4 regions of the Pseudomonas sp. TMW 2.1634 genome follow, and region 2 is predicted to be linked to each of the others. Evidence: predicted binding sites of a transcription regulator. Region 2 holds the regulator's gene; each other region holds the start of a gene.

Region 1 (7,651 bases), 700 kb from region 2:
TTAACGCCCATGTCGGTGTCACGGCTGTTCAGACCAACGATCTGACCGTTGTAGATCTCTTGACCGTGCTCAACGAACAGCTTGCCACGCGCCTGCAGGGTTTCCAGGGAGTAGGTCAGTGCCTTGCCAGTCTCAACCGATACCAGAACGCCGTTCTGACGGCCGGACATGTGGCCCGACTTCATCACGTCGTAACGGTCGAAGATCGAGGTCAGGATGCCAGCACCGTTGGTCAGGGTCAGGAACTGGTTACGGAAACCGATCAGACCACGAGCAGGGATGTTGTATTCCAGACGCACACGGCCTTTGCCATCCGGCACCATGTTGGTCAGGTCGCCTTTACGCAGGCCCATCTCTTCCATCACCTTGCCCTGGGATTCTTCTGGCAGGTCGATGGTGACGTTTTCGAACGGTTCGTGCTTGACGCCGTCAACCAGGCGGATGATTACTTCTGGACGACCAACGCCCATTTCGAAGCCTTCACGACGCATGGTTTCGATCAGTACGGACAAGTGCAGCTCGCCACGGCCCGATACCTTGAACTTGTCAGCCGAGTCGCCTTCTTCAACGCGCAGTGCAACGTTGTACAGCAGCTCTTTGTCCAGACGTTCCTTGATGTTACGGGAAGTCACGAACTTGCCTTCTTTACCGCAGAATGGCGAGTCGTTTACCTGGAAGGTCATGGAAACGGTTGGCTCGTCAACGGTCAACGGCTTCATCGCTTCAACGTTCATCGGATCACACAGGGTGTCGGAGATGAACAGCGAATCCATACCGCTGATGCAAACGATGTCGCCTGCCGAAGCTTCTTCAACGTCTACACGGTGCAGACCGTGGTGACCCATCAGCTTCAGGATACGACCGTTGCGGCGCTTGCCGTCAGCGTCGATGGCAACAACCGGAGTGTTCGGCTTGACGCGACCACGAGCGATACGGCCAACGCCGATAATGCCCAGGAAGCTGTTGTAGTCCAGTGCCGAGATTTGCATCTGGAACGGACCGTCACGGTCTACAGCTGGTGCTGGTACGTTGTCGACGATCGACTGGTACAGCGGGGTCATGTCTTCAGCCATGTCGGTGTGGTCAAGACCAGCAATACCGTTCAGGGCAGAGGCGTAAACCACTTTGAAGTCCAGCTGTTCTTCGGTAGCACCCAGGTTGTCGAACAGATCGAAGATCTGGTCCAGAACCCAGTCCGGACGCGCGCCTGGACGGTCAACCTTGTTGATGACCACGATTGGACGCAGGCCGGCTTCGAAAGCCTTCTTGGTCACGAAACGGGTTTGCGGCATAGGGCCGTCTTGAGCGTCAACCAGCAGCAGAACGGAGTCAACCATCGACATTACGCGTTCAACTTCGCCGCCGAAGTCGGCGTGGCCCGGGGTATCCACGATGTTGATGTGGTAGCCGTTCCAGTTGATGGCGGTGTTTTTCGCCAGAATGGTAATACCGCGCTCTTTCTCCTGGTCGTTGGAGTCCATTACGCGTTCGTCGTTAAGCTCGTTGCGCTCCAGGGTGCCGGATTGACGCAAGAGTTTGTCTACCAGGGTGGTTTTACCGTGGTCAACGTGAGCAATGATGGCGATGTTACGTAGATTTTCGATCACTTGTGTATCTCGATCAGAGGATTCGGTGTGCTGACTGAGTCCAGGCAGCGATTAACAGTAGAGTCCGTGCAAGCCGTTACAGCTTGACGGCGGCGTCGGGGGGCCGGTGACGCAGGCCACAGGCATACAGCCCCGGGCTCTTAGCTCGGTCGATAAACGCGCACATTGGCATGTCCCTCACTGAGCAAATGGTGAGCATGCAGGCGACTCATCACGCCTTTGTCGCAATACAACAGGTACTGACGGGTGTCATCCAGTTCCTTGAAGCGGCTGTTCAAAGCATAGAACGGCAACGCTTGTACTTCGATGCCAGCCAGTTCCAGCGGTTGATCTTCCTGAGCATCCGGGTGACGGATGTCGATCACGATCTGGCCCGCCAGCACTTCGCTGACTTCTTCGACTTGCAAGTCCTGGCCCAATTCATCGATCACCCGATCAATCGGCACCAGTTTGGCCCGCTCAAGCGCACGCTCGAGCACGGCCATATCAAACTGTTGTTCTTCATACTCCACGCGGTTGCGCTTGGCGTGGGTCTTGGGGTTGACCGAAATCACCCCGCAATATTCAGGCATGTGCTTGGCAAAATCGGCCGTACCGATCTCTTCCGCCAAATCAATGATGTCCTGCTTGTGGCTCGCGATCAGCGGGCGCAGCACCAGTTTGTCCGTAGCCGAATCGATCAGCGACAAATTGGGCAGTGTCTGGCTGGACACCTGGGAAATCGCTTCCCCGGTCACCAGCACTTCGATATCCAGGCGTTCGGCAATACGTGTTGCAGCGCGCAACATCATACGCTTCAAAATGACGCCCATATGACTGTTATCGACTTTGCCGAGGATTTCGCCCAAAACTTCTTCGAACGGAACGCTGACAAACAGCACGCGCTGGGAGCTGCCGTACTTCTTCCATATATAGTGCGCGACTTCCATCACGCCCAGTTCATGGGCACGACCGCCCAGGTTGAAGAAGCAGAAGTGGCTCATCAGGCCGCGACGCATGATCTGGTAGGCCGCCACGGTGGAATCGAACCCACCCGACATCAGCACCAGGGTCTGCTCGAGCGAACCCAGCGGGTAGCCACCAATACTGTCGTGCTGGTTGTGAATCACAAACAACCGTTGGTCGCGAATTTCAATTCGAACTTCAATTTCGGGCTTTTTCAGCTCGATTCCAGCTGCACCACACTCACGCCGCAGCTTGCTGCCGACGTATTTCTCGACTTCCATCGAGGTAAACGGGTGCTTGCCAGCGCGTTTGCAACGCACCGAAAAGAGCTTGCCCGCCAGTGCATCGCCGAAGTGCAGCTTGCACTTCTCAACGATGTCGTCGAAGTCGCTCAGAGGGTACTCGTCGACCTGCAGGAAATGCGCGATACCCGGCATGCAGCTCAGGCGTTCGGTCATTTCTTTCAAGGCTTTAGGGTCGGTTACGCGCGTTTGCAGCTCGATGTTGTCCCACACGCCCGTCACCACCACAGCCGGGTCCAGATCGCGGAGCACAGTGCGGATGTTTTTGGCCAATTGACGGACGAAACGCATCCGAACCGGACGGCTCTTGATAGTGATTTCGGGGAAGACTTTAACGATTAGTTTCATGAAAACAGCGCGCGAGCAGCCTGCCAAAAAAGGGGGGCGCGGATTATAGCGGAAATTGCTCAAGGTTTAACCAGTTATCGTACAAACGGTTTTCGTCGCACCAAAATGGAACATAAACGCCCGATTTCGCTTCATTTGAGTGCGATAAACGCCGCTAATCGGTAGTCTGCCCCGCTTACCTGCTTGAGATTGGCGCATTACGCCCAAGTCGGGGCACTGGCATGCAATTTGCTCCCTTGTGAGGCAGGTTGCCTTGGCAGAGTATTCGCGCCGGCATCAACCACTTATTAAGGGCATTCCACTACCCGCCCTAAGCCACCCCGGAGGACACTATGTCGAAGTCGGTTCAACTCATCAAAGATCATGACGTCAAGTGGATTGATCTGCGCTTCACTGATACCAAAGGCACTCAGCACCACGTGACCATGCCGGCCCGTGATGCGCTGGATGAAAACTTCTTCACCGACGGCAAAATGTTCGACGGCTCCTCCATCGCTGGCTGGAAAGGCATCGAAGCGTCCGACATGATCCTGCTGCCAGACGACAGCACGGCCGTTCTGGACCCGTTCACCGAACAGCCTACGCTGATCCTGGTGTGCGACATCATCGAACCTTCGACCATGCAGGGCTATGACCGCGACCCACGCGCCATCGCTACCCGTGCCGAGGAATACCTGAAGTCCACCGGTATCGGCGACACCGTTTTCGTTGGCCCGGAGCCAGAGTTCTTCATCTTCGACCAGGTGAAGTTCAAGTCCGACATCTCCGGTTCGATGTTCAAGATCTACTCCGAACAAGGTTCGTGGATGTCCGACCAGGACGTGGAAGGCGGCAACAAAGGCCACCGTCCTGGCGTCAAGGGCGGCTATTTCCCGGTTCCGCCATTCGACCATGACCACGAAATCCGTACCTCCATGTGCAACGCCATGGAAGAAATGGGCCTGGTTATCGAAGTTCACCACCACGAAGTGGCAACTGCTGGCCAGAACGAAATCGGCGTGCAGTTCAACACCCTGGTGAAAAAGGCTGACGAAGTTCAGACCCTGAAGTACTGCGTACACAACGTGGCAGACGCCTACGGCCGCACCGCTACCTTCATGCCAAAGCCTCTGTACGGCGACAACGGCTCGGGTATGCACGTTCACATGTCCATCTCCAAAGATGGCAAGAACACCTTCGCAGGCGAAGGCTATGCCGGCCTGTCCGACACTGCCCTGTACTTCATCGGCGGTATCATCAAGCACGGTAAGGCCCTGAACGGCTTCACCAACCCGGCTACCAACTCCTACAAGCGTCTGGTACCAGGTTTCGAAGCACCGGTCATGCTGGCCTACTCGGCTCGCAACCGTTCGGCTTCGATCCGTATTCCTTACGTGTCCAGCCCTAAAGCTCGCCGTATCGAAGCACGTTTCCCGGACCCGGCAGCCAACCCGTACCTGTGCTTCGCAGCACTGATGATGGCTGGTCTGGACGGTATCCAGAACAAGATCCACCCTGGCGACGCAGCTGACAAAAACCTGTATGACCTGCCACCTGAAGAGGCCAAAGAGATCCCACAAGTTTGCGGCAGCCTGAAAGAAGCCCTGGAAGAGCTGGACAAGGGCCGTGCGTTCCTGACCAAAGGCGGCGTTTTCAGCGACGACTTCATCGACGCGTACATCGCCCTGAAAAGCGAAGAAGAAATCCAGGTTCGTACCTTCGTGCACCCACTGGAATACGAGCTGTACTACAGCTGCTAATCCGGTGACGCCCGCGCAAGCGGCGTGATTCGAAAAAGCCTCCTTCGGGAGGCTTTTTTGTGGGCGTCGTCTTACGCAAGCATCGGATCAGAGCTTCTGGATTCGTGTCAGTCCCTGACAGCCACCTGATTGGGTGATGGGTAGTTTATGGCCCTCACCACTGGAGACTGACATGCACCCCCTACTCACCCTCAAAGCCCTGCTGTTGTCGTGCGCCTGCCTGCTTCTGCTGGGCTGCGCCAGCCCACCCACTGCGGTTAAGGTCGAGCAACTGCTCAAGACCGGGCAATCGTGGATTGGCACCCCTTACACCTGGCCGGACGGCAAGCCGGAATTCACCGTGGTCAAAATCACCCTTCCGGCCAGCACCGCACTGAAATGGCACACGCACCCCATGCCTAATATCGCCTATGTGGTGGCTGGCGAACTGACGGTTGAAACCGAAGACGGCCTGCACAAAACCACACTTGGGCCTGGCCAGGCGCTGCCCGAGATGGTCAACACCTCCCATCGCGGTACCAGCGGCAAGGCCCCGGTTGAACTGATCGTGTTCTATGCCGGCACACCTGGCATGCCCCTGTCCCATTAACCACGCAAGGCCCGTAGCAGCTGCCGGAGGCTGCGTCCGAGCGCGAAGCGGTCGCCACATCAGAAATTGCGGTGTCTCTGTGCAATCGCGCACTCAGGGTTTGCGACCGCTGCGCGCTCGAACGCAGCCTTCGGCAGCTGCTACAGACGCCCGGCTGCGGCAATAGCAACAATCCCAAGGCCTTTTTCAAGCAACTGAATCCATTCATCTAAATTGCACTATATTGGTGCAACTATAGTTTGATAGTGCATTAACCAGCCCAATTTGGTTCAAAAACACTCGCAAGCCGGATTGCAGCGATATGCGCTCAAGTTGTAAACGCCTATTTCAGGGGGGCGACGCTTCTTTTCGGAGCCTTGGTTTGGTTTTTGCATTTTCCTTGCACCAGCGCTTCACCCGCGCACGCAATCCGGGATCGGCCCATGACCATCAGTGACGCCCTGCACCGACTGTTACTCGACAACCTGACCACCGCAACGCTTCTACTCAATGCCGACCTGCGCCTTGAGTACATGAACCCGGCGGCAGAGATGCTGCTGGCGATCAGCGGTCAACGCAGTCACGGGCAATTCATCAGCGAGCTGTTCACTGAGTCCACCGAGGCACTGCACTCGCTGCGCCAGGCGGTTGAGCAAGCACACCCGTTTACCAAGCGCGAAGCCATGCTGACCTCGCTGACGGGCCAAAACCTGACGGTGGATTACGCCGTAACGCCCATTTTGAGTAATGGCGGCACCCTGCTGCTGCTTGAAGTCCACCCCCGTGACCGCCTGCTGCGCATCACCAAAGAAGAAGCCCAGCTGTCCAAGCAGGAAACCAGCAAGATGCTGGTGCGCGGCCTGGCCCACGAAATCAAGAACCCGTTGGGCGGCATTCGCGGCGCGGCACAGTTGCTGGCCCGCCAACTGCCCGACGAAAACCTGCGCGACTACACCAACGTCATCATCGAAGAAGCTGACCGCCTGCGTAACCTGGTCGACCGCATGCTGGGTTCCAACAAACTGCCGTCGCTGGCCATGACCAACGTCCACGAAGTGCTTGAACGCGTGTGCAACCTGGTCGAGGCCGAGACCCAGGGCAGCATCACGTTGGTGCGTGACTATGACCCGAGCCTGCCCGACCTGCTGATCGACCGCGAACAAATGATCCAGGCAGTACTCAATATCGTACGCAACGCGATGCAGGCCATCGGCAGCCAGAACGAGCTGCGCCTGGGTCGCATCAGCCTGCGTACCCGCGCCATGCGTCAGTTCACCATTGGCCATATACGCCACCGGCTGGTCACCAAAATCGAAATTATCGACAACGGCCCGGGCATACCCGCCGAGCTGCAAGACACCCTGTTTTTTCCGATGGTCAGCGGCCGCCCGGACGGTACCGGGCTGGGCCTGGCCATCACGCAAAACATCATCAGTCAGCACCAGGGGTTGATCGAGTGTGAAAGCCACCCCGGCCACACACTCTTCTCGATCTTTCTACCACTGGAACAAGGAGCCGCATCGACATGAGCCGAAGTGAAACCGTGTGGATCGTCGACGACGACCGTTCAATCCGCTGGGTCCTGGAAAAAGCCTTGCAACAGGAAGGCATGACCACACAAAGTTTCGACAGTGCCGATGGGGTCATGAGCCGACTGGCTCGCCAGCAGCCTGACGTGATTATTTCCGATATCCGCATGCCGGGCTCCAGCGGCCTGGACCTGCTCGCCAAAATCCGCGAGCAGCACCCGCGCCTGCCGGTGATCATCATGACGGCTCATTCCGACCTGGACAGCGCAGTGGCGTCCTACCAGGGCGGTGCGTTCGAGTACCTGCCCAAGCCGTTTGATGTTGATGACGCCGTGTCCCTGGTCAAGCGCGCCAACCAGCACGCCCAGGAACAACAAGGCCTGGCCGTGGCGCCAACGCTGGCCCCCACTCCGGAAATCATCGGCGAAGCGCCGGCCATGCAAGAGGTGTTTCGGGCCATTGGCCGCCTGAGCCACTCCAACATCACGGTGCTGATCAACGGCGAGTCAGGCACGGGCAAAGAGCTGGTGGCCCACGCCCTGCACCGCCACAGCCCGCGCGCCGCATCGCCGTTTATCGCGTTGAACATGGCAGCGATCCCCAAGGACCTGAT
Region 2 (7,651 bases):
GAGGTCCTGCTGGACCCCGAAAAACTGACCGCCGGCGGCGTTTAACCCGATAAACACTGCTTTGGAGGTTCACATGGAGCACTGGAAACGCACGATCGAAAGAGCCAACCGCTGTTTCGCCGAAGGCGAGCTGGTCGATGCCCGCGAACACTACCTGCAGGCACTGGCGCTGGCCCAGGTGTTGTTCGAGCGCTGGAGTGATGCCGACGAAGCAGTGGCCGCCTGTGTCATTTCACACCATAACCTGGCGGATCTGCACTTGCGCCTCAACCAGCCGGAAGAGAGCGTCGAATACCTCTGCGCAATTCACCAGCGGTTGCTGCACACCATGCAGAGCCCGCGCCTGCCGACCGCATTGCGCGAAGCGGCGCTGCGTCAGAGCAGCAAGACCTATGTAGAACTTTTGAACTTTATCAGCGAGCACGGCGAATACCCGCGCTCCAATCTGTTGCTCAAAAGCAACGTGGCTCAAAGCAGCCATGAGTTCTCGACCGTTAGCGGCCATCACTTAGGAGCACATTGATATGACTTATACCTTGCCTGCCTTGCCTTACGCCTACGACGCGCTTGAGCCGCATATTGACGCGCAAACCATGGAAATCCACTACACCAAGCATCACCAGACCTATATCAATAACCTCAATGCGGCCGTCGAGGGCACCGAATGGGCCAAATGGCCGGTGGAAAAACTGGTGGCCAGCGTTAACCAGTTGCCCGAAAAACTGCGAGCGGCGGTTATCAACCAGGGCGGCGGGCATGCCAACCACTCGTTGTTCTGGGAAGTCATGAGCCCTAAAGGCGGGGGCAAGCCCGAAGATGCGCTGGCCAAGGCCATTGACGAGCAGTTGGGCGGGCTGGAGACGTTCAAGGAGAACTTCACCAAGGCGGCGCTGACGCGTTTTGGCAGTGGCTGGGCATGGTTGAGCGTGACCCCGCAGAAAAAACTGGTGATCGAAAGCAGCGGTAACCAGGACAGCCCGCTAATGAACGGCAACACGCCAATTCTGGGGCTGGACGTGTGGGAGCACGCTTATTACCTGCGTTATCAAAACCGTCGCCCGGAATACATCAATGCGTTCTACAACGTGATCAACTGGCCCGAAGTAGCTCGCCGCTATCAAGCGGCGATTGGCTGAGCCCACCGAAAAGGATTCAGGCGGATTATGGGCACGCAAATTTTAGCGGTCGGGGGCGTGCGGATGTTTCGCTATGCCTTCGGCACGCTCTTGTTGTTGGCGGGCACGGCCTTGCTGGTCGCCAAGGGGCTGGTCTGGCTGGATCTGGAGCCCCGGCTGTTGCGGGCGTTGCAGGGCGGCGCGTTGTGTGCGCTGGGTACGGCATTGGGCGCCGTGCCGGTATTGGTTATTCGCAAGATGCCGATGGCGGTCAGTGACACGCTGCTTGGCTTTGGAGCCGGGGTGATGCTGGCGGCCACGGCCTTTTCGCTGATTGTGCCGGGTATTGCGGCCGCGCAGAGCCTGGGCTTGGCGCCCTGGTCTGCCAGCGGGCTGATCAGCGTGGGGATCCTGCTGGGCGCATTTTGCCTGTTTCTGGTCGACCGCAAGGTGTCCGGCGCCGGGCCTGAGGTTTTTGTCAGTCGCCCCGGCGAGCCGGTCATTGCACCGCGTATCTGGTTGTTTGTGATTGCGATTGTGGCGCACAACATTCCTGAGGGCATGGCGGTCGGGGTGTCGGCAGGTGGCGGCATGCCAGATGCCGATAGCCTGGCGATGGGGATTGCCTTGCAGGATGTACCGGAGGGGCTGGTGATTGCCCTTGTACTGGCTGGGGCGGGCATGTCGCGGGTCAAGGCGTTCTTGATTGGCGCGGCTTCAGGGCTGGTTGAACCGGTGTTTGCGGTGCTGTGTGCCTGGCTGGTCAACCTGGCCGAAGTATTGTTGCCGTTGGGGCTGGCATTGGCGGCCGGGGCGATGCTGCTGGTGGTCACCCAGGAGGTCATCCCCGAGTCGCGGCGCAATGGCCACGAGAAACTGGCGAGCCTGGGCTTGTGCGTCGGCTTTTGCTTGATGATGGTGATGGATACGGCGTTGGGTTGAGCAGGGGGGGCGATTAACCTGTAGATACTCTATTGCCGGTCAAGGGGCCTTTGTAGCAGCTGACTCGCGGAGCGAGGCTGCGTCGCAGTGGCGCACCAAACCGGACGTAGCCTCGTTCTACTCGTCAACTGCTACAGGTGGGAGGGGGAGCTGGGTGTGAAGTCTGTAGCCGCTGCCGCAGGCTGCGATCGAGCGCGAAGCGGTCGCGCTTTTGTGGGCATGAAGGCCCTTCGGGCCTTATCCCAGCCTTCGGCAGCGGCTACAGGTTGAAGCACGGTTCGGTTACTCGCCTTCATCAAAATAGTTGTTGATCAGCGCGACCAGTGCGTCCAGTGCTTCCTGTTCCTTCTCACCCTCGGTTTTGAGGTGGATGGTGGTGCCTTTGCCGGCAGCCAGCATCATCATGGCCATGATGCTTTTGCCGTCGACCATCGACTCAGGGGTGCGACCCGCCTGGATCTGACATGGAAACTGCCCTGCGATGCCGACAAACTTTGCCGATGCACGGGCGTGCAAGCCCAGTTTGTTGATGATTTCAATTTCCACTGCAGGCATCGCGGGGTAGATCCTTCAAGTAAGGTCGCGGTGGCGAACCTGGACGTTCTTCAGAGTTTCTTGCAGGCATTTGCCCAGGCGTTCGGTCAGGTACACGGAACGGTGATGCCCGCCCGTGCAGCCGATCCCGATGGTCACATAGGCGCGGTTGCTGGCCGCAAAGCGTGGTAGCCATTTAAGCAGGTAGCTGGAGATGTCCTGGAACATTTCTTCGACATCAGGCTGTGCCGCCAGGTAGTCGGCAACCGGCTGGTCCAGCCCCGACTGCTCGCGCAGTTCAGGCTTCCAGTACGGGTTGGGCAGGCAGCGCACGTCAAATACAAGGTCGGCATCCACCGGCATCCCGCGCTTGAAGCCAAACGACTCCACCAAAAAGGCAGTACCGGGTTCCGGCTTGTTCAGCAGGCGCAGCTTGATCGTGTCACGCAGCTGGTACAGGTTCAGGTTGGTGGTGTTGATGGTCAGGTCGGCGAGGTCGGCAATCGGTCCCAGCAGCTGGGTTTCATCGCGAATGGCCTCGGCCAGCGAGCGGCTCGCACTGCTGAGCGGGTGGCGCCTGCGGGTTTCCGAAAAGCGCTTGAGCAGGGTTTCTTCGTCGGCATCCAGGTACAGTACGTCGCACTGAATATGTCGGCTGCGGACCTCTTCAAGCAACTGGGGGAAGCGGGACAGGTGGCTGGGCAGGTTGCGCGCATCGATCGATACGGCCACCAGCGGTTGCGCCAGCTCGGTGTGAATCAACGCTCGCTCGGCCAGTTCCGGCAGCAGGCCGGCTGGCAAGTTGTCGATGCAATAGAAACCGTTGTCTTCAAGGACGGCGAGGGCAGTGCTTTTACCGGAGCCGGAGCGTCCGCTGACTATGACTAAGCGCATGATTAATGACCGTTCTGTACGTCCAGAACAACCTGGTACAACGCTTCGTTGCTAGGTGCACTGCGCAGCCTTTCGCGCACGTCTTTACGATCGAGCATGCTGGCAATCTGCCGGAGCAGTTCCAGGTGTGCATCGGTTGCCGCTTCTGGCACCAGCAAAACGAAAAGCAGGTCGACCGGCGCGCCATCGATGGCGTCGAAATCTATGGGGGCGTCGAGGTGCAGCAAGGCGCTCACAGGCGACTCGCAACCCTTGAGGCGGCAATGGGGTATGGCAATGCCGTTACCGAAACCGGTGGAACCCAGTTTTTCACGGGCAATAAGGCTCTCAAAAACATCCTGCATTTCGAGACCAGGCACTTCGCGGCTGATCAGGTTGGCAATATGTTCGAGTGCGCGCTTTTTACTGCCGCCCGGCGCGTTCACCAGGGAACGGCCGGGGGTCAGGATACTTTCAAGTCGGATCATGGGTAGGGAGTATTAACGACCGGTCGCGCCCTGGAGCAGGCTTTGGGTCTTTTCCTTATGCTTTTTCAGTTGGCGATCAAGCTTGTCAGTGAGCAGATCAATGGCGGCATACATGTCGTCATGCTCGGCGTTGGCAACGACTTCTCCTCCATGGATGTGCAAGGTGGCCTCGATTTTCTGTTTCAGTTTTTCGACCGCCATCGTTACCTGTACGTTGGTAATCTTGTCGAAGTGACGCTCCAGTCGGTCGAGTTTTTCGCCGATGTATGCGCGTAGCGGTTCGGTGACTTCCAGTTGGTGTCCACTGATGTTGACTTGCATACAGTTTCTCCTTTGATGCCATTGCATAAAGCGGCAGGCCGAGCAGCCTGCCACTGAAACGCCGGGGTCCGTGGCTTACATCAAACGCTTGCGTTCGCTCGAAGGCGCTATCCCGAGGGATTCGCGGTACTTGGCGACGGTGCGACGGGCTACCTGAATACCTTGTGCCTCCAGTAAACCAGCGATCTTGCTGTCACTCAACGGCTTTTTCTGATTTTCCGCAGCAACCAGTTTTTTGATGATGGCACGGATCGCGGTGGAGGAGCATTCGCCGCCTTCAGAGGTGCTGACGTGGCTGGAGAAAAAGTACTTCAGTTCATAAATACCGCGTGGGGTATGCATGAACTTTTGCGTGGTCACCCGGGAAATGGTGGATTCGTGCATGCCCACCGCTTCGGCGATGTCGTGCAGAACCAGTGGCTTCATGGCCTCGTCGCCATGCTCCAGAAACCCGCGCTGATGCTCGACGATCTGGGTCGCCACTTTCATCAGGGTTTCGTTGCGGCTTTGCAGGCTTTTGATAAACCAGCGTGCTTCCTGCAACTGGTTACGCATAAAGGTGTTGTCGGCGCTGGTGTCGGCCCGGCGGACAAAACCTGCATATTGTGCGTTCACCCGCAGGCGCGGCACGGACTCCTGGTTTAGCTCCACCAGCCAGCGCTCGTTGTCCTTGCGCACGATCACGTCTGGTACAACATATTCAGCTTCGCTGGACTCGATTTGCGAGCCCGGGCGCGGGTTGAGGCTCTGTACCAGTTCGATCACCTGGCGCAGCTCGTCTTCCTTGAGCTTCATGCGGCGCATCAGCTGGCTGTAGTCGCGTGCGCCCAGCAGGTCGATGTAATCGGTAACCAGGCGCTTGGCTTCGTTCAGCCAGGGCGTCTTGGCGGGTAACTGACGCAATTGCAGCAGCAGGCATTCGCCCAGGTTGCGCGCGCCGATGCCGGCGGGTTCGAATTGCTGGATGCGGTGCAGGACGGCTTCGATTTCGTCGAGCTCGATGTCCAGTTCCGGATCAAAGGCTTCGAGGATTTCTTCGAGGCTTTCGTCCAGGTAGCCCTGGTTATTGATGCAGTCGATGAGGGTGACACCGATCAGACGATCGGTGTCGGACATCGGTGCCAGGTTCAGTTGCCACAACAGGTGGCTTTGCAGGCTTTCGCCGGCCGAGGTGCGGGTGGTGAAGTCCCACTCGTCATCGTCGTTGCTGGGCAGGCTGCTGGCGCTGGTCTGGTAGATGTCTTCCCAGGCCGTGTCCACGGGCAGTTCGTTGGGAATGCGTTCGCCCCAGTCACCGTCTTCCAGGTTGTCTACGGTCTGCGCAGTTTCCTGGTAGGTGGGTTCCTGGACGTCGGTATTGGGCTTTTGCTCAATGTTGTCGGCAAGGGGGTCTGCATTGTCGAAGTCGTCGCCTTCTTCCTGGCGTTCGAGCATCGGGTTGGACTCCAGAGCCTCCTGGATTTCCTGTTGCAGGTCGAGGGTCGACAATTGAAGCAGGCGGATGGCCTGTTGCAGCTGAGGTGTCATTGTCAGCTGCTGGCCCATTCTCAGGACTAGCGATGGTTTCATGGCAGGGGCTTAACACCTTATTCGCCGGCGCACATGGCGCCATCCACTACAGGGCGCGTGAGCGCCAAACATAAGCAAATTATATGCCTGAAACCGGTGCGTTTGCCTAGGGGTGTTCTTAATTAGTTTTTTGCGTGCCAGACCAATCAAGGACACCCCGTTGAGGGCATGTCACATGCCTGTGTTACAGGCGGAACTCGTTGCCGAGGTAAACTTCGCGTACCAACTGGTTGGCCAGAATCGTTTCAGCGTCGCCTTCAGCGATCAGTTGCCCGTCGTTGACGATATACGCGGTTTCGCAGATATCGAGGGTCTCGCGAACGTTGTGGTCGGTGATCAGCACACCGATGCCCTTGGCCTTGAGGTGGTAGATGATTTGCTTGATATCGCCCACCGAGATCGGGTCGACACCGGCAAAGGGTTCGTCGAGCAGGATGAACTTGGGGGCCGTGGCCAGTGCGCGGGCGATTTCTACCCGGCGACGCTCACCACCCGACAGGCTCATGCCCAGGTTGTCGCGAATGTGGTTGATGTGGAATTCCTGCAGCAGGCTTTCCAGCTCCTTGCGACGCCCGGCCTTGTCCAGCTCCTTGCGGGTCTCGAGGATCGCCATGATGTTGTCGGCCACCGACAGCTTGCGAAAGATCGAGGCTTCCTGCGGCAAGTAACCGATACCGGCGCGTGCACGGCCGTGCATGGGCTCATGGCTGACGTCCAGGTCGTCGATCAGGACGCGGCCCTGGTCGGCATGCACCAGGCCCACAATCATGTAGAAGCAGGTGGTTTTGCCTGCGCCGTTAGGGCCGAGCAGGCCGACGATCTGCCCGCTGTCGATGGACAGGCTGACATCACGCACGACCTGGCGGCTCTTGTAGCTTTTGGCCAGATGCTGGGCTTTCAGAGTTGCCATTACTGGGCCTTCTGCTGGTCGGTTTTCTTCTTGGGCTGGATCACCATGTCGATGCGCGGGCGTGGCGCAGTGACATTGGCACCATTGGCCCGGCCGGCATTGGCGACCTGCTTGACCGTGTCGTAGACGATTTTCTCGCCTTCGGTGGTGTTGCCGTCGTTGATGACCTTGGCCTTGTCGATCAGCACGATGCGGTTTTGTGGCGCATGGTATTGAATGGTGACGGCATACGCCTGAACCGGTTTGGGGTCGGTGGCTTTCTGCAGTTGCTCGAAGTAGGCCAGGTTGCCTACGGATGTAACCACGTCGATTTCGCCCGCAGCATTACGGGTAATGGTGACGGTGTTACCGGTGATTTTCATCGAGCCCTGGGTGATGATGACATCGCCCTTGTAGGTGGCAACACCTTGCTTGTCATCCAGTTGCGCCTCGTTGGCCTGGATGCGGATAGGTTGTTCGTTGTCGTTTGGCAGAGCCCAGGCGCTCACGCTTCCCAGTGCGGCGCTCAAACTGAGCAATAAAGGGAGGGTTTTAACGAGACTCATACTGTCCTCTTACGTTGGACAGCAGGTCCATCCTGCCGTCTTTCAAATATGCTTTCATTCCCTTGCCAGTCGTTACGCCGCCAGCGCCGTCGATTCTAACGTCTCGCTCGGTCTGCGCATATTCCTTCTGGGGGAATACAGTCATGCGGGTACTGGTAATAATGGTGGTGCGGTTTTTCTCGTCGGTACGCGCGATACGCACCGCGTCGATCAGCTCGACCTCGGTGCCGTCCGGGTTGACTTCACCACGCTCGCTCTGCACATGCCACGGGTAAGCCGTGCCGCGGTAGAGCTGCATTTTCGGTTGGGTCAATTGAGTGACCTCGGAAGCCTTCAAATGTTCAAGCTTCTCGG
Region 3 (7,651 bases), 2.0 Mb from region 2:
TTTCTCGACCGTGACACCGGTGTTTTCACCGGCGGAATAGCCGTTGGGGTTGTTGGTAGTGACTGAGAAATCCGAGGCACTCTGGGTGCTGCGGGTGTAGTCGATATCGATGCTCATGGCATTCACCCCCGGCAGGGTGAAGCTGATATTGACCGGCGCCAGCGGCGTGCTGAGCTGGCCCGAGGTATCGAACGTCATGCCTTCGGGGCCACCCACTGCGGTGTTGCCAACGTAGTAATGGGTTTCCCAGGTGTTGTCCGCGGTCTTGACGAAATATTGGGTCAGGGAATGCTGCTTGCCCTGGGAGTCGTACACCGGCGTGGTCTGGCTGCTGGTGTAGCTGTTGACGTTGGCCGGATCAAATGGTGTAACGCTGACCACTGCCTTGCTGGCATCCAGGTTGGCCACGAAATCGACCCGGTCGGTGGCTTTGGCCGGCAGGTTGCCGTTCTGCAGGCGCAGATCGCTGACGATACCCACCTGCAGATTACCCGCAGCATCCACGGGGTAGCCCTGCAGGTATTGGCCGCTGGCATCCACCAGGAAGTTGTCGCGGTCCTTGCCGAAGGCGCCGGCGCGGGTGTAGTTGATATCGCCGCTGGGGCTGCGGGTTACGAAAAAGCCGCTTTCGGAGATCGCCAGGTTGAGGTTGTTGCCCGTGGCAAAGTGCGAGCCACCCAGGCTCATGCTCTGGGTATGCCCCAACACTCCGACCCCCATCGCCTGGGTGCCGGAGTACAGGCTGCCAAACTCGGTACGCGACGACTTGAAGCCCACGGTGCCGGAGTTGGCAATGTTGTTGCTGATGGTATTGAGCTGCTGGGACACGGCGTTGAGCCCGGTCAGGGCGATATTGAAACTCATGAACGTTGACCTTGTGCAAATTGACTGAGGGAGCGCTGGAAAGGATTGAGCCCGGTGGGCGCCATGACACCGGCAAACACCGAGTCTTCACTGAATTCGGTGATTTTGTAGAAAGGCACCTCACCGACACCTTCGATGGACAACACCGGGCCATCACTGCCCAAGCGCACGCTGTTGACCTTGCCCTTGACTTCAACCTTCAGGCTTTCACCGCTGGCAGACTTGACTTCAATAGCGTACTTGCCCGGTTTCAAGCCCAATGCCTGGGGGTCGATATCAAAGCCGACCCGGCCCGGCTCACTGGGTGGCAGCGGAATTTCGGTTTTCACGCCGTTGGCGTCGGTCAGTACCGCAACCAGGTCCGAAGCGCTGTGTTGCAACTCCACTTCGGCCTGCACTTTCTTGTCGCTCAGGTCCAGTTGGTCGGTGCTGACCTTGACGGTCTGGCCCACCAGGGTGGACGCGCTCAGGTACTGCAGGTTTTCCAGCAGTACCATGTTGTTTTCGGTCAGGAATGACATTTTTTCCAGGCTTTGCACCTGGGACATGGTGGCGAACTGGCTAAGGAACTCGCTGCTGTCCACCGGCTTGGTGGGGTCCTGGTTCTTGATTTGCGCAACCATCAATTGAATGAAGGTGTTCTGCATTTCAGCGCCGTTGGTTTTTGGCCCCTGCTGCCCGGTATTACCCGTGTTGCGGGTGTCGTTATTGACGGTGCTCATCAGGCTTCTCCCAGCTTGAGCAGGCCCTGCTGCATGCTCTTGATACGATTGAGGACTTCCACCCCGGTTTCAAAACTGCGGGTCGCGGACATCATGTCGGTCATTTCTTCGATTTCACTGATGTCCGGGTAGAACACCGAGCCGCTGCTGTCGGCCAGAGGATGGTCGGGCTCATAACGTTTTTTCGCTTCGCGCCCCGAGGTCACCACATCCATGACTTGCACATGGGCTCCGCCCATGCCAACGCCACGGGTCAACTGGTTGTTTTCATAGACGGCGGCAAACACCGGCTTGCGGGCCTGGTATACATCCTTGGCGGTACCTGCGGCCGAATCGATGTTGGCCAGGTTGCTGGCTACAGTGTTGAGGCGCACGGTCTGGGCATTCATGGCAGAGCCGGCGATCTGGTAGATAGAGTCAAAAGCCATAAGGGTCAGCGTCCTTCGATGGCCTGTTTGAGGCCGCGAAATTTCATGTTGAGAAAGGTCAGGCTGGTCTGGTAATCCGAGGTGCTCTTGGCGAAGGCCGCCTGTTCGACGCTCAACTCCACGGTATTGCCGTCCTGCGATGCCTGGGCCGGCACACGGTATTGCAGGCGAGCCTGCGCACGGCTGCCGGACGCGGCGCTGTTGCGGTTCATTTCTGCAGCGAAATCCAGATCCCGGGCCTTGAACCCCGGGGTGTCTTCGTTGGCCAGATTGGCCGCCAGTATTTCGGTACGTTTCATATGCAGCCCAAGCGCACGCGTATGCACACCGAGGGCCTCATCTATCCTTATACTCATTGCAGGTACCATTGATTGAAGGTGAGGCCGTGCCTCTTGCCCGCAGGTAATAGCAGGAACCGTGCCCACTTCTAAAAACAACAGTAACATCATGATTTATAAGACTATTTATGAAACTCACAGAACAATCGGTGACCGTCCGGCTTCCGCTTCCAGGCCCTGACGGGCAATCGGGAGGAAGCGGCGTTTCCCCCGCCGGGGCGCTGTGTGCCCTGCTGCTGGCATTGGCTAGCAGCAACGCACCAGCCAATGAAGCGCTGGACCGGCAAGTCGACCAGGCCGTACACCAGCACTTCACGCGACAGCTGGCCGACAAAGCCGCCGAGGAAGGCTGGCAAAACCCGCGTTTTACCCAGAAGGTCTTTGCCCTGCCCGACGGCGCCCCCACCGGGCCCTGCGAGCAGCCATTGCAGACCAGAGGCACAGAACAGCACTGGAGTGGCTACGGGCGCCTGCGCCTGACCCTTGCCTGCCCTGCACCCGCATGGTCGGTTGACGTGACCGTCCAGGCCACGGTCTATATCCAGGCCGTGATGGCAACCCGGGTGATCGAGCGCGAACAGCTCATCACCAGCGCCATGCTCGGCTATCAGGAAGTGGCGGTGAGCCGCCAGAGCAGCGGCTATTTCAACCGGATTGACCAGGTCGCCGGTCTCAGCGCCAAGCGTCGCACCCGCAGCCAGCAAGTGCTTAGCCGCGACATGCTGGTCGAGCCCTGGCAGGTGCGCCGCGGCGAGCGCGTCACGGTGGTGGCCAATCACGGCGACATACACGCCAGCACCGAAGGCGAAGCCCTGCAGGACGGGCACATGGGCATGCTGATCCGGGTCAGGAACACCGCCAGCGGCAAGGTTATCGAGGCCCGGGTGATCGGCCGCGCCAGAGTCACCAGCACCCTGGAACGCCCCTAAAAATAATTCTCAGCGAGATTTAAGCGGGCGCCGATACCTGTCGCCCTTGAGTGTCAGCGGCAACAAAAGATGCGCCGCACTTAACTTCGATACTCAATGCAAAACAGGAATTTCGCTCATGGCCCTGACCATCCACACCAACTACTCGTCGCTGCTGACCCAGACCAACCTGAACAAGACCAACAACGCCCTGGCCACCAACCAGCAGCGCCTGGGTACCGGCCTGCGCATCAACTCGGCAGCCGACGACGCCGCCGGCCTGCAGATCGCCACCCGCATGAACGCGCAGACCAAAGGCATGGCCGTGGCCCTGCGCAACGTCAGCGACGCCTCCTCGCTGCTGCAGACCGCCGATGGCGCGCTCAATGAAATGACCGACATCATGCAGCGCATGAAAGACCTCGCCACCCAGTCTGCCAACGGCACCAACAGCGATGCCGACCGCAAGTCGATGCAGGCCGAATACAACGAGCTGGGCAAAGAACTGGGCAATATCATGGACAACACCAGCTTTGCCGGTGAAAAGCTGTTCAGCAGTGACCCAACCAACAGCACCTCCAAATTCAATAGCGCGGTCAACTTCCAGATCGGCGCCACATCAGCCGAGACCCTGGAGTTGAACGTTTCGAGCGGTGTCGCGAGCCTGGCCACTTCCCTGTCAGGGATTTCCGCTCCGTTCAGCGACAGCACAGTCTCAGGCAGCGAGATCACCACCGTCAGCGGCGCCCAGAACATGATTGATAAATTGACTGGCGCACTGGACAAAGTCGGCGAGCTGCGCGGCCAGTTCGGCGCCAATATCAACCGCCTTAACCACACCGCCAACAACCTGGCCAATATCAAGGACAACACCGAAATGGCCCGTGGCCGCATCATGGATGCCGACTTCGCCAGCGAAAGCGCGATGATGAGCAAGAACTCCATGCTGATGCAGTCGGGTATTTCCATGCTCAAGCAAACCGGGCAAATGCCAAGCATGGTCATGTCGTTGCTGGGCTAACCCCTGCAGGCAAACCCGGTATCAACAAAGCGCCCCCGAAGTGATTCGGGGGCGCTTTTTCAGCTGCCTTTTATTTGCTCCCGGCAAGGCGCAGCAGCACCTGCAACGGCTGGAAAATAGTGGCCCATACGGTTTAAGTGCAACGAGCAACCTGTCGCCTTTAAGTGTCAGCGGGCAACAAAAACTGCGCCGTTCTTTACTCCGTCACTCAATGCAAAACAGGAATCTCGCTCATGGCCCTGACCATCCACACCAACTACTCGTCGCTGCTGACCCAGACCAACCTGAACAAGACCAACAACGCCCTGGCCACCAACCAGCAGCGCCTGGGTACTGGTCTGCGCATCAACTCGGCAGCCGACGACGCCGCCGGCCTGCAGATCGCCACCCGCATGAACGCGCAGACCAAAGGCATGGCCGTGGCCCTGCGCAACGTCAGCGACGCCTCCTCGCTGCTGCAGACCGCCGATGGCGCGCTCAATGAAATGACCGACATCATGCAGCGCATGAAAGACCTCGCCACCCAGTCTGCCAACGGCACCAACAGCGATGCCGACCGCAAGTCGATGCAGGCCGAATACAACGAGCTGGGCAAAGAGCTGAGCAATATCATGGAAAACAGCAGCTTTGCCGGTGAAAAACTGTTCAGCAAAGACGGTACCAGCGGCAAGTTCGGCGCCGAAGTATCCTTCCAGATCGGTGCTACCAAGGATGAAACCCTGGCGCTGAATGTTTCCAGCAGTCTCACAACACTGGCAAGTGGTATGAACGATGTCTCCCAGTCGTATACCAGCGGCAACGTCTCGGGCGCCGTCTCGGGCACCGAGATCACCACCGTCAGCGGCGCCCAGGACATGATTGATAAATTGACTGGCGCACTGGACAAAGTCGGTGAGCTGCGCGGCCAGTTCGGCGCCAATATCAACCGCCTTAACCACACCGCCAACAACCTGGCCAATATCAAGGACAACACCGAAATGGCCCGTGGCCGCATCATGGATGCCGACTTCGCCAGCGAAAGCGCGATGATGAGCAAGAACTCCATGCTGATGCAGTCGGGTATTTCCATGCTCAAGCAAACCGGGCAAATGCCAAGCATGGTCATGTCGTTGCTGGGCTAACCCCTACAGGCAAACCCGGTATCAACAAAACGCCCCCGAAGTGATTCGGGGGCGTTTTTTTTAACGGCAGCTTTACGTTGGGCAAAAAAATGGCCCGCCAGGCGGGCCGTGTCTACCTGGCGATCAATCCGCCAGCCAGGCCTTGCGCCACTGTTGCAGGCCGACCTCGTCCAGCATCCAGTCCCGATGTATACAGTCGCGCAGCGTATCCCCCGCCACAGCCGCCGCATCCAGGTCGTTGACATGCATGCGGATTGCCTCCACCCAGTCACGAAAACGGTTATTGACCCGGGTCACCGGCAGGTCACCGCGATAGCTCGGTCCGTCGCTGCACACTACCGGGATGGCACAGGCACCGTACTCCAGCAGGCGCAGATTGCTTTTGCAGGCGTTGAACAGGTTATCTTCAAGCGGTGCCACGGCCAGATCCAGATCCAGCCGGGCCAGTGCCGCGGGGTACAGGTCAATGCGGATGCCCGGGTGGAATTCTTTGACAAAGGGCCGCAAGCGCTGCGGGCACATGCCAAAAAACACCCAGTCGACTTCGTCGCACAAGGCCTTGACCACATCGGCGATCAGCTCCAGGTCACCGGTATGGCCAGAGCCTCCGGCCCAGCCGACCCGGGGCTTGCGCGAAGTCCTGCGTGCGCTTGGCGGCAGGGCTGCCCACCACTGCGGGTCAAGGCGGTTCTTGACCACATGGATCTTCGAGTGAAAGTTGCCCAGGGCCTCCGCCAGCGGTTCAGTGGACACCACAAAACGATCGGCGCAAGCCAGGCCCCGGCGCAGCGACCGCATGATGTCCTTGGGTACACTGCCACGGTGGACGCTTTTCAGCGGAACGTTGGGGTAGTAGTCGTCCAGCTCATAGACCTTGAACACCTGGCTGAAGGCCTTGATTTTTTCGATCGCCTCCAGGCTCTGCTCCTGCAGGGGCCGTTGCATGACCAGGGTATCCGGGGCATAGCGTTGCAGCTGCATCAGCCCGGGCAAACCGTGGATTAATGCGCCCTCGGCGTGCCCGGCGTTTTTCAGCGCCTGCAGTGGCTGGATGATGCGGTAATGCCCGCACCCATACACATCCGCAGCCCGCGCCAGAATGACCGGCAGGGGTTTCCAGCTTAGCGGCTGCCAGGCCAGTTGGGCATCGGCGAGTTTGAAGCCACCGGCATCGCCCAGGGACAGGCTGGTGTTGTAGGCCGGGTCGCGGGGCAACTCGGCTGCCCAGCGGCGCTGGAATGAGTGGCGTACAGCCAGGGGCACGGCGGTTTGCGGGTGGTCATGAATGATCGCGGCGTGGGGTGTCCATACAGTCAGATAGCCCGTGCGGGCCACGCGCAGGCACAGGTCGATATCCGCAGCACCCTGCTCGAAAACCTCGGCATCCAGGCCATTTACCGCCTCGAACACCTCTCGGCGAATCATCAGGCACACGTCAGACACCGCACTGTAGTTCTGGTCGACAAACAGGCGGTTCATATAGCCCGAAGCACTCATCGCCTGCCCGGCAAAACCGTGGCCGGCGCTCTCTTCAAGGCCGAGGATGATCCCGGCATGGGTGATCGTGCGTGCAGTAGACACCGCCTTGGCCCCGACAATCGCCACCTCCGGACGCTGGGCGTGGTTGAGCAACTCATCCAGCCATTGCTCCTGCATCAGGACCGTGTCGCTGCGCAGCAACAGCAGGTATTCGCCCCGGGCTTGTGCCGCACCCAGGTTAATGGCCGATGCCCGCCCCCGGGCGAGCGGCAGATCAACCACCTGCAGGCGCTCGCCCAGCAGCCGTCGGCTGCCGGCAAGCCAGGCGGCGGCCTGCGGATCGGCGCAGGCATTGTTGACGATCAACAGTTCGTAATTCGGGTAGCGGGTGTGCTCCAGCAGGCTGATAACGCAGCGCTGCAGGGCCGGCAGGTCCGTATCGAGCACTAGCACGATGGACACCGACGGTCGCTGTGGGTGACCGTAACGAATCCTGAACTGACCGCTGCGCAGGCTCAGCACCTGCGCCTGGGCATAGCCCCGCTCCTGCAGGTGCAAGCCCAGCACTTCGGCAAACTCGGGGCTGTCGGCCAGCGCAGCGCGCTGGTTGATGACCAGCGGCTCGCACAGATGGCCAAAGCCGACCATGCCCTGGCGGTTGATCATGCGCAGGATCAGCTCCAGCTCCAGCGCCGCTGGATACTGCTCATTGAAACCACCCGCCTCGGCCACCGCGCTGGCGCGAAATAGCCAGTTGCGGGCCAGCACAC
Region 4 (7,651 bases), 2.1 Mb from region 2:
CCGATGCTGTCCATCGTGATAATGATCCCGAGGATCGCGGCCAGGATCCCGAACCCCGGCATTGCCTCCCCCACCTTGAACAGCGAGCGCGAGGGCAGCAACAAGGCTTCGTGCATGGCATCCAGTTCCTGCTCCAGGAAGCCTTCCAGTTCATGGGCACTGATCTTGCCCATTGCCATCAACCGGAAGTTGTCGGCAATAAAGGCCATCAGGTTTCTTTCCTGGAGGATCAACGGGTATTTGCTGAACAGGTCACTTTGCTCAGGCTCCTCGATATGCGCATCCAGCGCCTTGAGCCCCCCGTCCTCGACGGTTTCCAGCAATTCGTAGAGCAACATCAGCAGCTCGCGCTGAAACTGTTCTCCGCGACGGCGGAAAGAAAAAATCCCCTTGATTTGATGCCACATTTCAATCAGCACTTCCTTGGGGTTGCCGATAATCAGGCTGCCCAGTGCTGCGCCCAAGACAATCAGCAGTTCGGAGGGCTGCCACAACACCTGCAATGAACCACCCGCAACGGCAAACCCGCCCAGCACGCAGCCGAGGATGATGATTGCACCTAAAATTTTCTGCACGTCAAATTACTCTTGGTTAAAAAATGGTGAGCCTTTTCGATCGCCTGTTTGCTCAGCTGGCAAACCCTGGCATCGCTGATATCCAGTACCAGGCCGATTTCCTTGAGGCTCAGTTCATGCTGGTAGTAGAGCGTCAGCACCAGCCGCTCACGCTCGTCGAGCTGGGCCAGTGCCTGGGTCAACAGACGTTCGCCGAGGACATATTCCTCGACGCCGCTGCCTGATTGCTGAAACTCCCGCGACCCCTCGAGCAGCAAGGCATCCAGGCTCTCGATGGCCTCTGCGGCTTCTGCCCGCAGGTAGCTCTGGTACTGGGCTTCGCTCAGCCCCGTGGCCCTGAGCACCTCTTCATCTCGCGGGGCCCGACCCAGTTGGCGGGTCAGGCTGCGCAAGGTATCGCGCACTTTGTGGGCCTGCTGGCGCACTTGTCGCGGGCGCCAGTCGAGGCGGCGCAGTTCGTCCAGGATCGCTCCGCGTACCCTCAGTGCGGCAAAACGCGCGAACTGTTCATCCGGCGTGCCGTAGCGCCGTAATCCCTGCAACAGGCCCATCAGGCCAATCTGCTCCATGTCCTCACGGTCCAGCACCTGGCTGGCCTGCAACGACAACTGGTTGACGATGCGCTTGACCAGCGGCAAATAATTGAGGATCCAGTGTTGCTCAACATCCGGGGTCAGGGTCTGTGCGCAACGCTCTGCGCAACCCGAGCCGTAATCGGCCAAAAGATGATTAGTCATGGCGCGTTTACTGCACCAGCAACTTGCTGACCAGCACCGCCTCGAACGGAACGGTCATGCTTTTATCGGCAAAGTCCTGGCGCAAGCGGCTTTCGATCCGGCCCTGCACGTCACTGACAGGTAACTGGCGCAGCTCGTCGAACGGCAGTTGCGACAGCGAACTGATCACCGAGTGACGCACCAGCGGTTCGATCTGCTTGAAGGTGGCCGTATTGAGCTTGCTGTCTGCCTGCAGGGCCAAGTCGAGCACCATATAGCGCTCACGCTTTGGCCCCGGCAGATTCACGATGACTTTCTCGATCGGGTAAAACGTAAAGTCGCTGATCGGTCGCACTGCAGCGGTGCCAGCCACCGCACCTTTGCCGGTGATGACCGGAGCCAGGTACAGATACCCCCACGCCATTGCCCCCACGGCCAGCACCGTGTTCAGCCCCACTAAAGATAAAATGACACGCGACATCAACATGAAAAGATTCATCCACTTGTAATTCGGTTTCGGGTAAGCCGTACAACGGCGCTTGGGTTAAACAGTCACCAGCACACCGTTGTCGCGCTGCGTGGATGATTCGGCCGATGCCTGCGCTTGCGGCGCAGCCTCGGCAATGGCATGTTCACGCGGTGACCTGCCCTGATCGCGTGGTGAGTGGCCTTGGGAGTCACTGGACACTTGCACCTGCACTTGCACCTGCACTTGCAGGCTGTTGTGTTCCACCAGCTCCTGGCGCAGCCGTTCACTGGTGGACGCCAGCAATCGGGCTACATCGGCCTGGGCCGCCGAGATATGCACACTCAGGCGCCCGGATTCATGGCTGACATAGATCTCCAGGCTGCCCAGTTCGGGCGGGTCCAGGCGAATCGTGGCCTGCTGGAAACGCTGCTGGACCTGCACCTCTACGGTCTCGCGCAGGGCGTGCAGCATCTGCTCGCCCCAACGGGCCTGCGGCGTGTCCAGCTTGAGCCCGCGTTCAAGCACCGGCCCGTGAGCGGGCGCCCCCTGCGCCAGGGCCGCAGGCGCGGTTGCCAGTTCCGGGCCAGGCAGCGCCTGAACGAGGGCGGCCAACGGTGCGCTGTCGCGGGGGATGGCCAGCGCCAGCAAGATGTGCGCGGCCGGCGGCTCACGTCGTTGGAGCTGTATCGCCAGGCCTTCAGCAGCCGGGCCGCGGTCCGTTCTGGCCGGCCCGGCCAGCGGTGCCAGCACATCGGTATCCTGCGCGTCGGCATCATGGTCGCCTGCCGGCTGCTGGCCGTTGGGCGCTGCCATGCCTGGCGGCACGGGGGCTGTGTTGGGTTCAGCGTTCAGACCCGGGCTGGCAGAGACCGCCAAGTCACGGGCCTGCACCTGCACGGCCTGCTGGCTGAGCATCATGTAGAGCCATTGCTGCGGGTCCATCGCGGGGTCCTGTTGCACATCGGCTGGCTGCCCGGGCTGCTCCTCGTGAGCCAGCTCGCTGGCCACCAACGGCGGCATGTCAACAGACGGCGGTAAAGGCGCTTCGAACTCGGCGAGGGGTGCCAGGTACGCCAACACCCCCTGATCATCCGCCATCGGGGCGGCTTCCACCGGTAGTTCACGCAGCTCCAGGGCTGCCGCAAACCCGCTGGGCAGAGTAAGGCTCACGTTCATGCCTGGCCCTCCTCCTGCACACTGTCGAGCAAGGAGTAGGCAAGACGACCTTCCCCATGCTGAGCAAGACTGCCAAGCAAATCGCCCAGGCGCTGGTGTTCACGCATGCACGCCTGCCGTGCCCGGGCATAGCAAGCCTTGAGCGGCGCCAGACGGGCCTGCAGATCAGCTCCCGGTTGCCCGTTGGCACTCAGGCGTTGCAGGCCCTGGCGAATCAGCCGATCGATTTCACCGACACGCGCCCAATCCTTTTGCTCCAGCGCCCCGGCCAGCAACTGCCCCAGGTGATCCAGGCGACGCAGATCAATGGCGTGCGGCATTGACACCTTCCCAGCCGTCACGTATCTGCCCCAACAGATGCGCGACTTCATCAATACCGGCCACCGACAGCGACACACTGACATCCACCAGACGGTGCATGCAGTAGTCATACAGCCGTGACAGGTCATGGACCAGTTCACCGCCCTCTTCATAATCGAGCGTGCTGTTGAGTGCATTGAGAATGTTCATGCACTTTTCCAGCGACAGGCCCTTGAGTTCGTAGTGGCTGGCTTCGATATGCCCGCGTGCCCTGTTCAATTCGTCGAGCAGACCATCGAACAACACCAGTACCAGTTCATACGGTGAGGAGGCACACACGCGGACCTCAAGGTCGACCGCGCGGTACCCGTCATAGCTATCATTCATTATTCATAATCATCCAAACATGCTGAAGGTTTGCTCCATCGACGCCATAACCTGCGCCAATTGGGTGTACTGCTTGAGGTAACGCTGATAGTGGTTCTGGTATTTGTTCTCCAGCTCGTCGTACTTGACTTCGATCCGCTGCAACATGCTGTTGAGGTTGTCCTTGCGGGCCTTCATCGCCCCGGTCGTGCCACTGGTGTAAGTCGCCAGGCTCTTGTCCAGGCTGTCGATCAGGTTGCCCTGGCCGGAGAAGAGCGCTTCGAACGCATCCGGGTTGGCATCGAGCATCTTTTCGAACGACTTGGTGTCGACTTTCAAATTGCCCTTGGAGTCCGCGAGGATGCCGAACTCCATCAGCGTGATACCGTTGAACGGGGTGCGCAGCACCGTATTGATCATTGACTCGACTGCGCGGATCCCCGAGTCACCGGCCAGCGGGCCGCGCTTGCCGCCCTCGACGCCCGCCGCAGTGAGGGTGTCGAAGGTGCCGAACAGGGCATTGATGGCCGAGATAAACTCATTGAGCTTGGCGTTGGTTGCACTCTGGTCGCGGCTGATATTTACGGTCAGCGGCTCGTCACCGCTCTGGTGGACCTTGTTGAACGTCAGGCTGACGCCGTCGATCATGTCCTTGAAGGTGTTGGAGCTTTGCTGCAGCTTCATGCCGCTGGCGTCAGCGCCCAGGTAAACGATGGCATCCTGACCTTTGGCCAATTCCTGCTGGCTGCCCAGGCTGGTCTCCAGCGCGCTGCCGGTGGCGTCAGTGCGCAATTCGATGCGGTTCTTTTCCCCGCTGTTTTCAGCGGCCAAAACCAGCGTTACCTCACCACCGCTGCGCACCAGCGTGGCCTTGACGCCCTTGTTGTCAGGGTGGGCATTGATTGCGGCCGCCAGTTCTTCCTGGGACAGCTTGCCGTCGCCATCGCTGTCGCCGGTGCTCAGGTCAATGGCAAACTCGACACCGTCCTGCTTGATATAAAAATTTCCGGAACGGGCGGCATCGTCGCCCAGACCGCTGAGTGCAACCTGATGCCGACTGGCCAGTTGCTGAACAAAAAACTGATAACTGCCTTCCTTCGCGCTGGGGCCAAGGGTGGCGCTGGCCATGCCTTCCTTGCTGAAAGCCGCAGCGTTGATCAGCATGCTCTTGTCGGTTCCCTTGAGGCCTTTGACGGCCGAACCCAGCGCCTTGAGCGCGGTGTCCAGCGTCGACACAGCCGCCAACTGAGCCTTGTACTTGGACTCATTGCGCTGAGCCTGCAGCAGTTCACGCTGAACTTCATATTCAGCAAGAATCTTGGCCTGGTTCTGGATGTAAGTGGTATCGATAGCCATGTCTAATCTCTCCTTGCGGGGGTAGTTAGCAAAACCAGTGCCAACATTTAACTAGTTGATTTATAAGAACTTATTTCAGACTGACGAGAAATTTAGTTTCCGCCTTGAGGGGGGAAGCCTGCCCGGGGTGGAAGGCGTATTTCCGCTTTTTCGCCCACCAAGAAGGCTCAGCGCCTGTTCGTTACAGGCGACCTCGAGGCGGGGTGGGTCAACCCCTCGGGAACAGTGGCAACACACAATGAAAGGCCCGTGCCCGGCGCTGGCGGGCACCGCATCGGGTCAGAAAGTAGGGGAATACACCTGGGCACAATCGGGCTTGGCCAACTGCTGGAAAATCTCGCTGTGCATCGCCAGCAACTTGCCGTTGCGCTCATTCAGGTCACGGCAGCGTTCGACACTGCTGATCAGGGTGTGCCAGGCCCGGGCCAGGGGCGCCTGACGCTGCGGGGGGTAGAGACCGATCAGGCTTTCCATCGCGCGGCTGTCGGTCCCCAGATGAAAGACTTCCAGCACCCGGCTGCGACGACGGGCACGCGCCCCGGCGGTATCCATCAGCGCCGAGATCTGTTCATTGGCCGCAGCAATGGCGTCACAGTCGCGCGCCATCAGGCTTGCTTGCAGGCGGCTCATGCAACCCAGCAGGTGGGCAAACCCGGCCAGGTCGTCATGTACATCCTGCTCGACCACCCTGAGCAGCTGTGCGCGCTGGCTCACCGCTCGCCCCGGTGGTAGGTGAGCATGGCCGCGCTCAGCGTGGCACTGTCCGTGCTCAGTTCGCCGGCGGCCAGGGCGGCCTTGAGGTTCGCGACCTTGCCCAGGTCCACTTGCGGCAATTGCCCAAGCGCTGCCTGGATGCGCTCCAGGCCCGGCTTGACCGGCGCAGTTGCGCTGATCGCGGCCACGGGGCCGCCTGGGCTGCGCTCGCTGCTGCCGGAGGCGGCAATCTCGGCGAGCGGGCTGATAGTGATGGCAGGCTGTCGTGTGATTTCCATGATTAAGGTCCTGAGCGGGGGAATACTGAGTAAAGGCGACCCGTTGTGGGAGGCACTTAAATGCGCAAGGCAAAAATCAGCCAAATACATCCCGGGCCTTGTTGCGCCACCAGGTCTGACTCGCCAGGCCGTCCTGGATTTTCTGCTCCTGCTGCGCCAGCGTGGCCAGCCACTGGCGCATCCGGTCTTCGATCACTTGCGCCAGCACCTTCTCCTGGCGCACCACCTGCTGCAATTCATCCTGGATCCGCTTGAGGGTTTGCTCGGCCAGCTTGAGCTCACGCACCTGCAGATTGGTCATGGCATGCAGGGTGGCCTTGTACTGCTGCTGGTTATGCCGCTGCAACGGGGTGGTGGTGGCCGTGGTGAAGCCGCACAAGCGGGTCAGCCCGGCAATATTGTTGCGATAGCGCTCGCACAGGTTCTGCTGATAAGTCACCCGGCCCATGATCTGGCGCGCCTGGACAGCACGCAGCTGGGCCAGGCGGTTGAGCACATTGATACGTTCTTTCATGTTCGCCGGCTCGCGTCATGGCCCATCATTTGACGATGCTCTGCAGCGTGTCGATGCACACGCCCAGCGGCGCCCCGGCCTCCACATCCTGGCGCAGGTAACGCTCCAGATTCGGCGCGAGCCTGACGGCGCGATCCGTGCCCGGGTCCATCCCCGGGGTGTAACCGCCCAGCGGGATCAGGTCTTTGATGCCGTCATACACACTGCTGCATTCCTTGAACGAACGGGCCGCATCCAGGTGCTTGCGCCCGGCCACCTGGCTCATGCAACGGCTGACCGACGCGGCCACATCAATGGCTGGGTAATGCCCGACATCTGCCAGCTTGCGCGACAGCACGATATGGCCATCGAGAATGGCCCGGGCACAGTCAACGATGGGGTCCTGATGATCGTCGCCTTCGGCCAGCACGGTGTAGATCGCACTCAGGCTGCCCTGGCTGCTTTCGCCGTTACCGGCACTTTCCACCAGCTCCGGCAGCATGCCGAACACCGACGGCGGGTAGCCCTTGGTGGCGGGCGGCTCGCCCAGGGCCAGGGCGATTTCACGCTGGGCCATCGCGTAACGGGTCAGGGAATCGATCAGCAACAGAACATGCTTACCCTGGTCCCGGTAATAAGCCGCAATGCTATGGCACAGCTCTGTCGCCTTGAGCCGCATCAGCGGTGACTCATTGGCAGGTGCGACCACCACCACCGCCTTGCGCAGGCCTTCGGGGCCCAGGGAATGCTGGATAAACTCCTGTACCTCGCGGCCCCGCTCACCAATCAGGCCGACCACCACCACTTGGGCTTCGGTCTGGCGGGTAATCATGCCCAGCAACACGCTCTTGCCTACCCCGCTGCCCGCGAACAGGCCGACGCGCTGGCCCTTGCCCAGGGTCAGCAGGCCATTGATCGCCCGCACCCCCACATCCAGCGGCTCGTTCACCGGCTGACGCTTGAGCGGGTTGACCCTGGGCAGCTCTACTTGCAATTCGTCCCGCCCGGTGAGCCGACCCAGGTCGTCCATCGGTTCGCCCAGACCGTTGAGCACACGGCCAAGCCAGGACTCATCAATCTGCAGCGCTGCTTCCTGTGGGGCGGCAAACACCCGCGACCCCGAACTCAGGCCCACCGGTTTCTTGAACGGCATCAGGTAGGTGATGTCACGGTTGAAGCCCACCACCTGAGCCTCGAGCATTTGCCCG

Evidence for each region. The regulator sigma-54, encoded in region 2, starts transcription at its own class of promoters, with help from an activator protein. The targets are predictions, from matches to a motif close to ANTGGCATNNANNTTGCTNT.
Region 1: glnA (glutamate--ammonia ligase) is a predicted target of sigma-54. The motif match lies at 3,418-3,437, and genes of this name have one in related genera.
Region 3: flgA (flagellar basal body P-ring formation chaperone FlgA) is a predicted target of sigma-54. The motif match lies at 2,419-2,438, and genes of this name have one in related genera.
Region 4: fliD (flagellar filament capping protein FliD) is a predicted target of sigma-54. The motif match lies at 4,984-5,003, and genes of this name have one in related genera.

Annotation. Positions count from the first base shown of each region.
Region 1 is NZ_CP016849.1:3,608,600-3,616,250, forward strand. It holds gene typA (translational GTPase TypA) at 1-1,607, opposite strand, end outside; gene thiI (tRNA uracil 4-sulfurtransferase ThiI) at 1,748-3,202, opposite strand; gene glnA (glutamate--ammonia ligase) at 3,535-4,941, shown strand; gene BFC21_RS17025 (cupin domain-containing protein) at 5,114-5,530, shown strand; gene glnL (nitrogen regulation protein NR(II)) at 5,953-7,038, shown strand; gene ntrC (nitrogen regulation protein NR(I)) at 7,035-7,651, shown strand, end outside.
Region 2 is NZ_CP016849.1:2,907,661-2,915,311, reverse strand. It holds gene BFC21_RS13940 (aspartate ammonia-lyase) at 1-45, shown strand, start outside; gene BFC21_RS13935 (hypothetical protein) at 74-523, shown strand; gene BFC21_RS13930 (superoxide dismutase) at 525-1,136, shown strand; gene BFC21_RS13925 (ZIP family metal transporter) at 1,164-2,057, shown strand; gene BFC21_RS13920 (HPr family phosphocarrier protein) at 2,340-2,612, opposite strand; gene rapZ (RNase adapter RapZ) at 2,628-3,485, opposite strand; gene ptsN (PTS IIA-like nitrogen regulatory protein PtsN) at 3,488-3,952, opposite strand; gene hpf (ribosome hibernation-promoting factor, HPF/YfiA family) at 3,965-4,273, opposite strand; gene BFC21_RS13900 (RNA polymerase factor sigma-54) at 4,349-5,842, opposite strand; gene lptB (LPS export ABC transporter ATP-binding protein) at 6,027-6,752, opposite strand; gene lptA (lipopolysaccharide transport periplasmic protein LptA) at 6,752-7,297, opposite strand; gene lptC (LPS export ABC transporter periplasmic protein LptC) at 7,284-7,651, opposite strand, start outside.
Region 3 is NZ_CP016849.1:874,573-882,223, reverse strand. It holds gene flgE (flagellar hook protein FlgE) at 1-864, opposite strand, end outside; gene BFC21_RS04160 (flagellar hook capping FlgD N-terminal domain-containing protein) at 861-1,586, opposite strand; gene flgC (flagellar basal body rod protein FlgC) at 1,586-2,014, opposite strand; gene BFC21_RS04150 (flagellar basal body protein) at 2,020-2,370, opposite strand; gene flgA (flagellar basal body P-ring formation chaperone FlgA) at 2,481-3,281, shown strand; gene lafA (lateral flagellin LafA) at 3,400-4,281, shown strand; gene lafA (lateral flagellin LafA) at 4,515-5,402, shown strand; gene BFC21_RS04130 (glycosyltransferase) at 5,526-7,651, opposite strand, start outside.
Region 4 is NZ_CP016849.1:857,250-864,900, reverse strand. It holds gene motA (flagellar motor stator protein MotA) at 1-575, opposite strand, end outside; gene BFC21_RS04075 (FliA/WhiG family RNA polymerase sigma factor) at 560-1,312, opposite strand; gene fliL (flagellar basal body-associated protein FliL) at 1,320-1,778, opposite strand; gene BFC21_RS04065 (flagellar hook-length control protein FliK) at 1,836-2,936, opposite strand; gene BFC21_RS04060 (hypothetical protein) at 2,933-3,256, opposite strand; gene fliS (flagellar export chaperone FliS) at 3,240-3,623, opposite strand; gene fliD (flagellar filament capping protein FliD) at 3,633-4,958, opposite strand; gene flgN (flagellar export chaperone FlgN) at 5,238-5,672, opposite strand; gene BFC21_RS04040 (flagellar biosynthesis anti-sigma factor FlgM) at 5,669-5,950, opposite strand; gene BFC21_RS04035 (flagellar export protein FliJ) at 6,027-6,464, opposite strand; gene fliI (flagellar protein export ATPase FliI) at 6,490-7,651, opposite strand, start outside.